Regions from separate parts of the Rubneribacter sp. genome, predicted to be linked through region 3. Evidence: predicted binding sites of a transcription regulator. Region 3 holds the regulator's gene; each other region holds the start of a gene.
The links. The regulator HrcA, encoded in region 3, represses chaperone genes, less so after heat shock. The targets are predictions, from matches to a motif close to TNTTAGCANNCNNNNNNNNNGNNTGCTAANA.
Positions count from the first base shown of each region.

Region 1 (3,277 bases), on a different contig from region 3:
TGGGCACGTTCGAGTGGATGGACGCCCAAAGCATGGAGTGCGTGTACGGCTCGAAGGCCACCGAGGGCCTGTACACGGTGCTCGGCGCCATGTGGCCGCGCACGCACACGTTCGTCGAGGGCAAGGACCGCATCACGTGCCTGCGCGAGGCGGCGGAGAAGGTCGGAGTGTCCTCGTACGCCGAGACGGCCGCCAAGCAGCTGGTCATGGACGGGAACGCGGTTGCGGGTGCGGTGGCCGAGCGCTCGGACGGCACCAAGATCACCATCAACGCCGCCCAGGGCGTGGTGCTCGCATGCGGCGGTTACTGCGCGAACCCGGCCATGGTGAAGGAGTACGACAAGTACTGGGGCGACGACCTCAGCGACACCACGCTGACCACCAACATGGGCACCAACGAAGGAGACGGCATCGTCATGGCCCAAGAGGTGGGGGCCGCCACCACCGGCCTTGAAGTGGCGCAGATGATGCCCTCGTCGTCGCCGGTCAAGGGAACCATGACCGACGGCGTGTGGGGGGACGCCTCCGAGCAGATATGGATCGACGGGGCGGGCAACCGGTTCGTGGACGAGTACGCCGAGCGCGACGTGCTGGCCAAGGCGTCCCTCAAGCTCGAGGGCGGCATCTTCTACATCCTGTACGCCGGCGTGGCCGGCGAGGACGGCTGGGTGAAGGGCGCCGAGTACGAGAGCATGGCGCCCTCGGGCTCGATCAAGGACTTCGTCGAGTCGGGCCAGGTGTGGTACGGCGAGACGCTCGAGGAGCTGGCCGAGGCCTCCAAGAGCCCCGCTGCAGGCGTCGCCCCGGGTTTCTCCGCCGACGCGCTGCGCGCCACCATCGAGACGTACAACCGCTACTTCGAGAACCAAAAAGACGACGACTTCGGCAAAGAGGTCATCTCGGGCGCCGTCGACATCGAGGCGGTGGAGGGCACGCAGGGCGTCGGGTTCGTGATCAGCCCGCGCCGCGCGTCGCTGCACCACACCATGGGCGGCGTGGTCATTGACGCCAAGGCCCGCGTGCTTGACGAGCAGGGCCAGGTCATTGAGGGCCTGTTCGCCGCAGGCGAGGTGACGGGCGGCGTTCATGCGGGCAACCGCCTGGGCGGCAACGCCATCGCGGACATCTTCACGTTCGGCCAGATTGCCGGGCGGGGCGTTTCCGCGCGCTGACGAACGGGAGAGCTTCCAAGGCAAGGGCGGCCGCGCCGGCACAGGCGCGGCCGCCCTTTTTCAATTGTGGCGATCGTCTGGCGATTGTGTCAAACCTCAGTCACAGGCGCTCACATTTCGGCGAATTCGCTTGCATTCGCCACCGAGGCTGCTATGATAACTCAATGTTTAGCACTCGTTACCGCAGAGTGCTAGCAGTCACCGCACAGGAGTGGTTAAATAGCGAAGATGCGCTACACGATCCGTGCACGCGTCGGACGACGAAAGGAAGGCAGCGTTATGAATCTGAAACCTCTGGGTGATCGCGTCATCGTCAAGCAGGACGAGGCCGAGGAGACGACGGCGTCGGGTCTGTACCTTGCGACCGAGGCGAAGGAAAAGCCCCAGAGCGGCACCGTTTTGGCCGTGGGCGACGGCAAGCTGGACAAGGACGGCAAGCTGGTGCCCGTGCCGGTGAAGGTGGGCGACAAGGTGGTCTACGGCAAGTTCGGCGGCACCGAGATCCATGTGGACGGCGAGGACGTGCTCATCCTGCGCGCCGACGATCTGTACGCGGTGTTCGCGTAGCCCTCAGGCGCTTCATACCCAAGCAACAGCAACGCAGTTGAAAGGATAGTAGCATCATGGCGAAAGACATCAAGTTCGAGGCCGATGCCCGCAGCGCTCTTGCCGCCGGCGTCAAGAAGCTCTCCGACGCCGTCAAGGTGACGCTTGGCCCCAAGGGCCGCTACGTGGCCCTGGAGAAGTCCTACGGCGCCCCCACCATCACCAACGACGGCGTGACCGTGGCCAAGGACGTGGAGCTTGAGGATCCCGTCGAGAACATGGGCGCCCAGCTGGTGCGCGAGGTTGCCGTGAAGACCAACGACGTGGCCGGCGACGGCACCACCACCGCCACGCTTCTGGCCGACGTCATCGTGTCCGAGGGCCTGCGCAACGTGACCGCCGGCGCCGACGCGCTGGGCATCCGCCGCGGCATCCAGAAGGCCACCGACGCCGTGGTCGAGGCCATCAAGGCCGACGCCACGCCGGTTGCCGGCAAGGACCAGATCGCCAACGTGGGCACCATCTCCGCTGGCGACGCCGAGATCGGCATGAAGATCGCCGAGGCCATGGAGGCCGTGGGCAAGGACGGCGCCATCTCCGTGGAGGAGAGCCAGACCTTCGGCATCGACATGGACATCGTGGAGGGCATGCAGTACGACCGCGGCTACATCTCCCCGTACATGGCCACCGACATGGAGAAGATGGAGGCCGTCCTCTCCGACCCCTACATCCTGCTCACCGACCAGAAGGTCACCAACATCCAGGACATGGTGCCCCTGCTGGAGGAGATCATGAAGTCCGGCCGCCCGCTGTTCATCGTCGCCGAGGACGTTGAGGGCGAGGCTTTGGCCACCATCCTGCTCAACAAGCTGCGCGGCACGTTCAACTGCGTGGCCATCAAGGCCCCCGGCTTCGGCGACCGCCGCAAGCGCATCCTGGAGGACATCGCCGCCGTCACGGGCGCGCAGGTCATCGACAAGGACTTCGGCATGACCATGGCCGATGCCCGCATCGACATGCTGGGCCATGCCAAGACGGTCAAGGTCACCAAGGACACCGCCCTCATCGTGGACGGCGCGGGCGAGAAGAAGGCCATCGAGGACCGCATCGCCCAGATCAAGAGCGAGCTGGAGCGCGTGGACTCCGACTTCGACCGCGAGAAGCTCCAGGAGCGCCTGGCGAAGCTCTCCGGCGGCGTGGCCGTGCTCAAGGTGGGCGCTGCCACTGAGTCCGAGCTCAAGGAGACGAAGTCCCGCATCGAGGATGCCCTGCAGGCCACCCGCGCGGCCGTGGAGGAGGGCATCGTCGCCGGCGGCGGCGTGGCCCTGGTGGACGCCCTGCCCGCGCTCGACTCGGTGGAGACCGCCGACAAGGACGAGGAAGTGGGCGTCGCCATCATTCGCAAGGCCCTGGAGGCTCCGATGCGCGCCATCGCCCAGAACGCCGGCTACGAGGGCAGCGTTGTGGTCGAGCACGTCAAGGGCATGGCGAAGGGCGAGGGCCTGAACTGCGCCAACGGCGAGTACGGCAACATGATTGACATGGGCGTGAACGACCCG
Region 1 covers NZ_CBDTNW010000065.1:29,691-32,967, forward strand. Annotated here, with positions in the region: gene ACWKY3_RS04985 (FAD-dependent oxidoreductase) at 1-1,172, shown strand, start outside; gene ACWKY3_RS04990 (co-chaperone GroES) at 1,452-1,739, shown strand; gene groL (chaperonin GroEL) at 1,796-3,277, shown strand, end outside.
Region 1: the regulator HrcA is predicted to act here: its motif matches at 1,339-1,369, upstream of ACWKY3_RS04990 (co-chaperone GroES).

Region 2 (3,277 bases), on a different contig from region 3:
CCCGTCCGTCTTTCTGCCTGCTCCCTGCCGGTTTGCCTGTTGCGTGCACCATCATACTCCAAAGGCGCGTGCAGAGGGGAGTGCCGCCGCGCGTTTCCTCAGATCGGACGCGGGTTTGCGCCAGCCCGCGCACGAAAAACGCAAGGAACAAATGTTTCACGTGAAACATCGGGCGGGTGGGGAGGTGGGCGTGGCGAAGGGAGATGGTTGGTGCGGCCGCGCATTGGCACAATGGGGAACAAATGTTTCACGTGAAACATTGAGCGAAGGGAGCAGGTGGGAGGGGTGGGTGGGGGATGGGGTGCGGCGAGGGGGGATCGAGCGGCGTCGCCATGCGTCGGCAAAACGATGAACAAATGTTTCACGTGAAACATTCGGCCGCAAAGCAGGAGCAGCCGAGGGAAGGGGTTGCGAAGCGGGAGCTGCCGAAGGAATGGGTTGTGAGGCGGGAGCAGCCGAGGGGAGGGGTTGCGTAACGGGATTTCGTGAGGATAGGTTGCGAGTGCGCGCTCGGTGCCGGGCGGGCTTTCGCAGAGGTCGTGCGCGTGGCCGCGCATGGGGACGCGCCGGGGGGCTTGCGCATAGGGGGGCTGCGAAAGCTGCGCGTGGGTGGGCCATATGCGGAGGATGCGCGCGGATGGCGCTGCGATCTGCGGCAGAACGTGCGAAAGCGGCCGATCGGCCGCTTTCGCACTGAGAGGAGGGGAGTAAATGGAGGGGGGTTAGCCCTCGATGGAGATGGTTTTCTTCTCTTCGAGCTTGGGCTGCTCCTGCTTCTTCGGCACGGCGATCCTCAGCACGCCGTCCTCGAACTTCGCGCGGATGTCGTCTTCCTCGATGTCGTCGCCCACGTAGAACGTGCGGCTGCACTTCCCGCTGAAGCGCTCCTTGCGGACGTAGGTGCCCTTCTCGTCCTTGTCCTCGGTCTCGCTCTGCGTCTGCGCGGCGATAGTGAGGTAGCCGTCCTTGAGTTCGGCCTGCACATCGTCCTTTTTGAAGCCGGGCAGGTCGATGGTCAGCTCAAAGCCTGCGTCCGTCTCCTTGATGTCGGTGCGCATAAGCGTGGGCGACATCTTCTGGGCCGGCGCGGACGCCATGTCGAAGAACGCGTCGAACGGGTCGCTCATCAGCTCGCTCAGCAGGTTGCGGCTTCTGCGCATAGGTACCATCATGGCCATAGCAATCATCTCCTAATCGTGCGTGGGACTGAAAAAATCTTAGTCTCACTCTGTGCGGTTTTCTCTGTACATGCCTGTTATAAATCGTTGTGTTAGCACTGTCAAGTTGAGAGTGCTAAAAGTTACGGTTTCGTCAATTACGGCATGTGGACGATCATACGCTGTCGATCCGCGCGCGCAGCGCCGCTGTGGCAACGGGGGCCGAGCCGGCATGCGCCTGGCACATGCTCGTTACGGAAGCCTGCAGCTGATGCGCGCGACGAGTTTTCCGGTTCATGATCGCTTACGGCGCCCCAAAACCGCCAAGACGGATGCGAGTTGCCCGGAGAAAGCGCGAAGGCGCACCATGGAGGCCGAGGGTCGCCATTCGTCTTGAAGGACGGTGCGCTTTGCAGCGGGCGACGTTGAGCGCAAAGGCGCTCTGCCGCTGCGGCATCTGCGGATAGCCTATACTGTACGAGTTCGGGCGGCGCACGGGCGCACGCGGCGCAGGACGCGGGAAGGACGCGGGAAGGACGCGGGAAGGACGCACATGACCATCATCGGCATCATATCCGACACGCACGGACGGCTTTCCGACGAGGCACTTGCCGCTTTGGCCGACGTTGACCGCATCATCCATGCGGGCGACATCGGCGGACCCGACGTGCTGTGCGCGCTCGAAGCGCTTGCGCCAACGACAGCCGTGCTCGGCAACAACGACTTCGACGAATACGGCAGCCGCGTGGGGCGCTTCGCGCATCCGGTTATCGACGGCGTGCGCTTTCTGGTGGCGCACTACCCGCGCGACGTGCGGATAGGGTTCAACGGGTGCGCGGGCCTGGCGGCGGGCGATCCCATTCCGCAGGTGTGCGTGCACGGACACACGCACGTGCCCGAGCTGCTGACGGGCGTCGAGGCTCGGCCTGCGGACTACGTCCTGTGCCCCGGTGCGGCGTTTCGCCCGCGTGGAGGTTTTCCGCGCTGCATCGCCCGCATGGAGGTGGAGGCCGGCCGCGTGCTGGGTGTGCGCGTGACCTCGCTTGATGGCGCTGTGCTCATGAGCGCGGGGGAGTAGGCGCCTGTGGCGAAGAGCGATCTGGGATCGATTCTGCGGCAGGAGGGCGTGCGCCGCGTCGTTCGCGCGGCGGCGAAGTCGCTGGGGAAGAAAGGTCCGGGAGGCCGCGTGGCGGCCGTGCTTGCGATTGCGGTGCTGGCCGCAGTTGCGTGGGCCGGCTCGCAGGCGGCGACGTCGGGGGAAGGGGAGCTTTCAGGGGCGAATGCCGTCATCGGTGCAAAAGCGCAGTCTTCGCCGGCCTCGGAGGGTTCTTTCGTTGTGTCGGACGCGGCTCGTGCGGCGGCTGCCGAGGACGCGGCCCGCAGCACGGCCGAGCAGGCGGCCCGCCTTGACCCTGCGACGTTCGACCAGGTGACCGTGCGCCACGTGGTGGACGGCGACACGCTGGCGGTGACCATGCCGGATGGCGAGCATGTTTCGGTGCGCCTGATAGGCATCGACACGCCTGAAAGCGTGGCGCCGCAGGAAGAGCGCAACTGCGAGGAGGGCGTGCTGGCGTCCGACCACATGAAGAGCCTGGTGACAGAGGGGGACACGCTGTGGTTGCAGTACGACACCAGCCGCACCGACCGCTACGACCGCCCGCTCGCGTACGTGTGGCGAGCTCTTCCCGCACATGCCCAGGAGGCCGACGACCCGGCCTTCATCGCGCGCAACATGCTGAACGCCGTCCAGGTGATCGACGGCTACGGCCAGGCGAAAACCTATCGGCCCGACACCTACCACGACGGCCTGTTCGCCCAGTGGGGCGCCGAGGCCCTTGCCGAAGGCCGCGGTGTGACGCACAAGTGGGCGTAGGGCGGAGCTGGCGCGCTGGCTCGGCGTGGATTGCGGCGAACCAGGGCAGACGCTCGCTCGGTTGGAGGGCGCTCGGCCCGAGATCCGGTGAACGCGAGCTTGTGCCGACAATGATTCAACAGGGAGATGGGCGGCTGCCAGGAATTCACCAGATTGCTGTCGGGCCGCTGCCGGAACGACGGCGGCCCGGGAAAGGCCAAGGCTTCTGCCGCCGCGCTCAAATGCGGCTACCGTGTCGCCTATG
Region 2 covers NZ_CBDTNW010000034.1:4,515-7,791, reverse strand. Annotated here, with positions in the region: gene ACWKY3_RS01940 (Hsp20/alpha crystallin family protein) at 723-1,178, opposite strand; gene ACWKY3_RS01935 (metallophosphoesterase family protein) at 1,711-2,235, shown strand; gene ACWKY3_RS01930 (thermonuclease family protein) at 2,242-3,033, shown strand.
Region 2: the regulator HrcA is predicted to act here: its motif matches at 1,269-1,299, upstream of ACWKY3_RS01940 (Hsp20/alpha crystallin family protein).

Region 3 (3,277 bases):
GCGCCGCGCGCGAGATGTACGTGTCCCAGCCAACGCTGAGCCAGCATATCGCAATGATGGAAGAGGAGATGGGCTTTCAGCTGGTGACGCGGGAAGGCAGCGTGGAGCTCACGCCCGAGGGCGCCGAGTTCTTCTCGATGGCGCAAGACGTTGTGAACCGTTGCGAGACGGCGCGGACGAGGTGCCGAAATCTGTCGCAAGGAGGACCGAAGACGGTCCGCGTCCCCGACATATTGAGCACGTTTCCCGTCGGGCGCATGCTCGATCAAGTGGTGGGCGATCTGTACGCGCAGGACCCCGTGTCCCAAGTGATCGTTCGGAAGGTCGATTACGGTCGTCACGATCCTATGTCGCTGCTCGACGAGGACCTGGTCGACGTGGGCTTTGATTTTTCCTGCTGCGGCAGCGAGCACGTGGCGCAACGTTACAGGGAGCGTGGATACCGGGCTTTTCGGCTTCTCAAAGTGCCCATGCTCGTGGCGGTGCCCCGGGGGCATCGACTCGAGTCGGAGCGCCTGCTCGCCCGCTCTCTCGACGGCGAGACGTTCCTTTCGCGCAGCAACCCGTTTTGCGATTCGTACCGGCAGGCCATCGTGGACACGTTCGCTTTGGCGGGGGCGGCCCTTCGTCCGAAGATGGTCTACGGCTCCTCGTTCTTCGATCCGCCCCGGCACGAGTCGGCGGGCATGGTGTCTGTCGGCAGCGCCCATTACTTCAAGATATACGAGCTGATCTGGGGATCGGAGAGAACCGTCAAAAAGGTGGAGGATTTCGACGCGGATATCGACCTTGTGGCGGCCTATGACGCGAAGAAGCTGTCGGGCCACAGGAAGAGGTTCGCGCAGAGGCTCGAGGAGCTTGCCGGGCAAACGGCGTAGCTCGCGGATCAAACGACCGGAAAGCGCTCTTGCATGCACCGTCTGTGACGCTCCCGTCAAGATTCTTCATAAATCACGCGAGCGGTTAGCACTCTCTTGCATCGGCTGCTAAAATGATGTGTCGGCGCCGGCCCGGAACATGAGGTCATGGGCGGCGGGAAGCGAACCCGAAGAGAGGAAGGTGGAGAGGCGTGCTTTCGGATCGAAGGCAAAGGGTGCTTGCGGCCCTTATCGAAGAGTACGTCGCGCGCGCTCTGCCGGTCGGATCGCGCACGCTCACGGAGCGCTATCATCTGGGTGTGAGCCCGGCCACGGTGCGCAACGAGCTGTCGGTGCTCGAGGACGGGGGCTACATCGCCCAACCCCACACCTCGGCGGGGCGCGTCCCCACCGACCACGGGTACCGGGCGTTCGTGGACAACCTGCTGGCCACCGACCTCGCGTCTTCGGATGAGCGCTACAGCGCGGTGGCCGACCAGCTCAAACGCAGCGCAAGCGAGCTGGACGCGCTTTTGGAGCGCACGTCCTCGGCGCTCACCCGGCTGACTGACTGCCTCTCCATCGTCATAGCCCCCTCGGTGCTGAACCTGCACATCAAGCAGCTCTCGCTCATCTCGCTGTCCCCGATGCGCGCCCTCGTGGTGCTGGTCACCGAGGACGGGCAGGTGTTCAACCGCCAGATGGAGTTCGCCGAGGAGGTGTCCGGCGACGACCTGGCGCGCGTCCAGCGCTTTTTGGGCGACGTGTTCACCGGCAAGTCGCTGAGCGAGATAGAGGACGGCCTCGGCCAGGGGATGCAGGCGGCCCTGCATGACCCGCTTGTGCGCATGGCGCTTGACGAGGTGCTCTCCTGCCTGCAGGAAAGCGATCTGTCCCGCGCGCATAGGCTGGGGGTCAGCTCGCTTCTGAGCCAGCCCGAATTCAGCCATTCCGAGGCGCTGCTCCCCGTCATGCAGGTGCTCGAGGACGAGACGGTCCTGCTGCACATCCTGGACGACGCCGCGCGGCAGTCCTGCGGCGCCGGCGCGCCCTGCGTGCGCATCGGCAGCGAGAACGACGCGGCGGAGCTTTCGGGTGTGTCCGTGGTGGCAAGCCGCTACGGGCGGGGGGATTCCGCGGGTGTCGTGGCCGTCATCGGCCCGACGCGCATGAACTACTCCAAAGTCATACGCGCGGTCCGCATGGCAAGCTCCGCGCTGGAAGATGTGTAAGAGAAGGGCGCAACGCTCTTTGGCGGCGGGGCGCACGGCTCGCCGCCTGCGAAGAAAGGTTGAGATCGACAGATGGCCAAAGACCTGTACGAGGTTCTGGGAGTCTCGCGGGACGCGGGCGAGGACGAGATAAAGAAGGCGTTTCGCCGCCGCGCTCGCGAGCTGCACCCCGACGTGAACAAGGCGCCCGATGCCGAGGAGCAGTTCAAAGAGCTCAACGAGGCGTACGACGTGCTGTCGGATCCCGCCAAGCGCGCCCAGTACGACCGCTTCGGCACCGTCCCCGGCGCCTCGGGAGGCGCGGGAGGCCCCTACGGCGGCGGGTACGTGGACTTCGAGGACCTGTTCGGCGGGGGCATGGGCGATCTGTTCAGCTCGTTTTTCGGCGGGCAGGCCGCCGGGCGCGCCCCGCAGCGTCGCGAGGGCCGCGACATGGGCGTGGGCTTGCGCCTGACGCTTGAAGAGGTGGCGGCGGGCGCGAAGAAGGAGATCGTCTACGATCGCCTGGCGCCGTGCCCGGACTGCGGCGGCACGGGTCTTGGCCCCAACGGGCGCGAGGTGGCCTGCCCCGAGTGCAACGGCCAAGGGCGCGTGGTCACGGTCCAGCACACGTTTTTGGGCGACATGCAGACGGCGTCCACGTGCCGGGCCTGCGGCGGCACGGGGCGCACCATCGAGGATCCGTGCCCCGAGTGCGACGGACAGGGGCGCGTGCCCGACCGCCAGCGCGTGACCGTGGAGGTGCCCGTGGGCATCCGCGACGCCCAGCAGCTGCGCCTGAGCGGTTTCGGCGAGGCGGGCATGCGCGGCGCGCGCTCGGGGGACCTCATCGTGACCTGCCGCATCCAGCCTCACGAGTTCTTCGAGCGCGACGGCGACAATCTGCATGCGCGCGCGAACGTGTCCATCGTGCAGGCCACCTTGGGGGCCGACGTTGAGATAGCCGGCATCTTCGAGGGCGAGCGGGTGGCCGTGCGCATTCCCGAGGGCTGCCAGAACGAGCAGGTGGTGCGCGTGAAGGGCTTCGGCATGCCACGCCTGAAAAGCGAGGTGCGCGGCGACATGTACGTCCATGTGAACGTGGTGGTGCCCAAGAAGGTGACGAAGCGCCAACGCGAGCTTCTGGAGGAGCTTGGCCGCGAGATGGGGGAGGACGTCGCCGACGTGCGCTCCCCGCTCCAAAAGCTC
Region 3 covers NZ_CBDTNW010000177.1:1,935-5,211, forward strand. Annotated here, with positions in the region: gene ACWKY3_RS12875 (LysR family transcriptional regulator) at 1-878, shown strand, start outside; gene hrcA (heat-inducible transcriptional repressor HrcA) at 1,070-2,089, shown strand; gene dnaJ (molecular chaperone DnaJ) at 2,162-3,277, shown strand, end outside.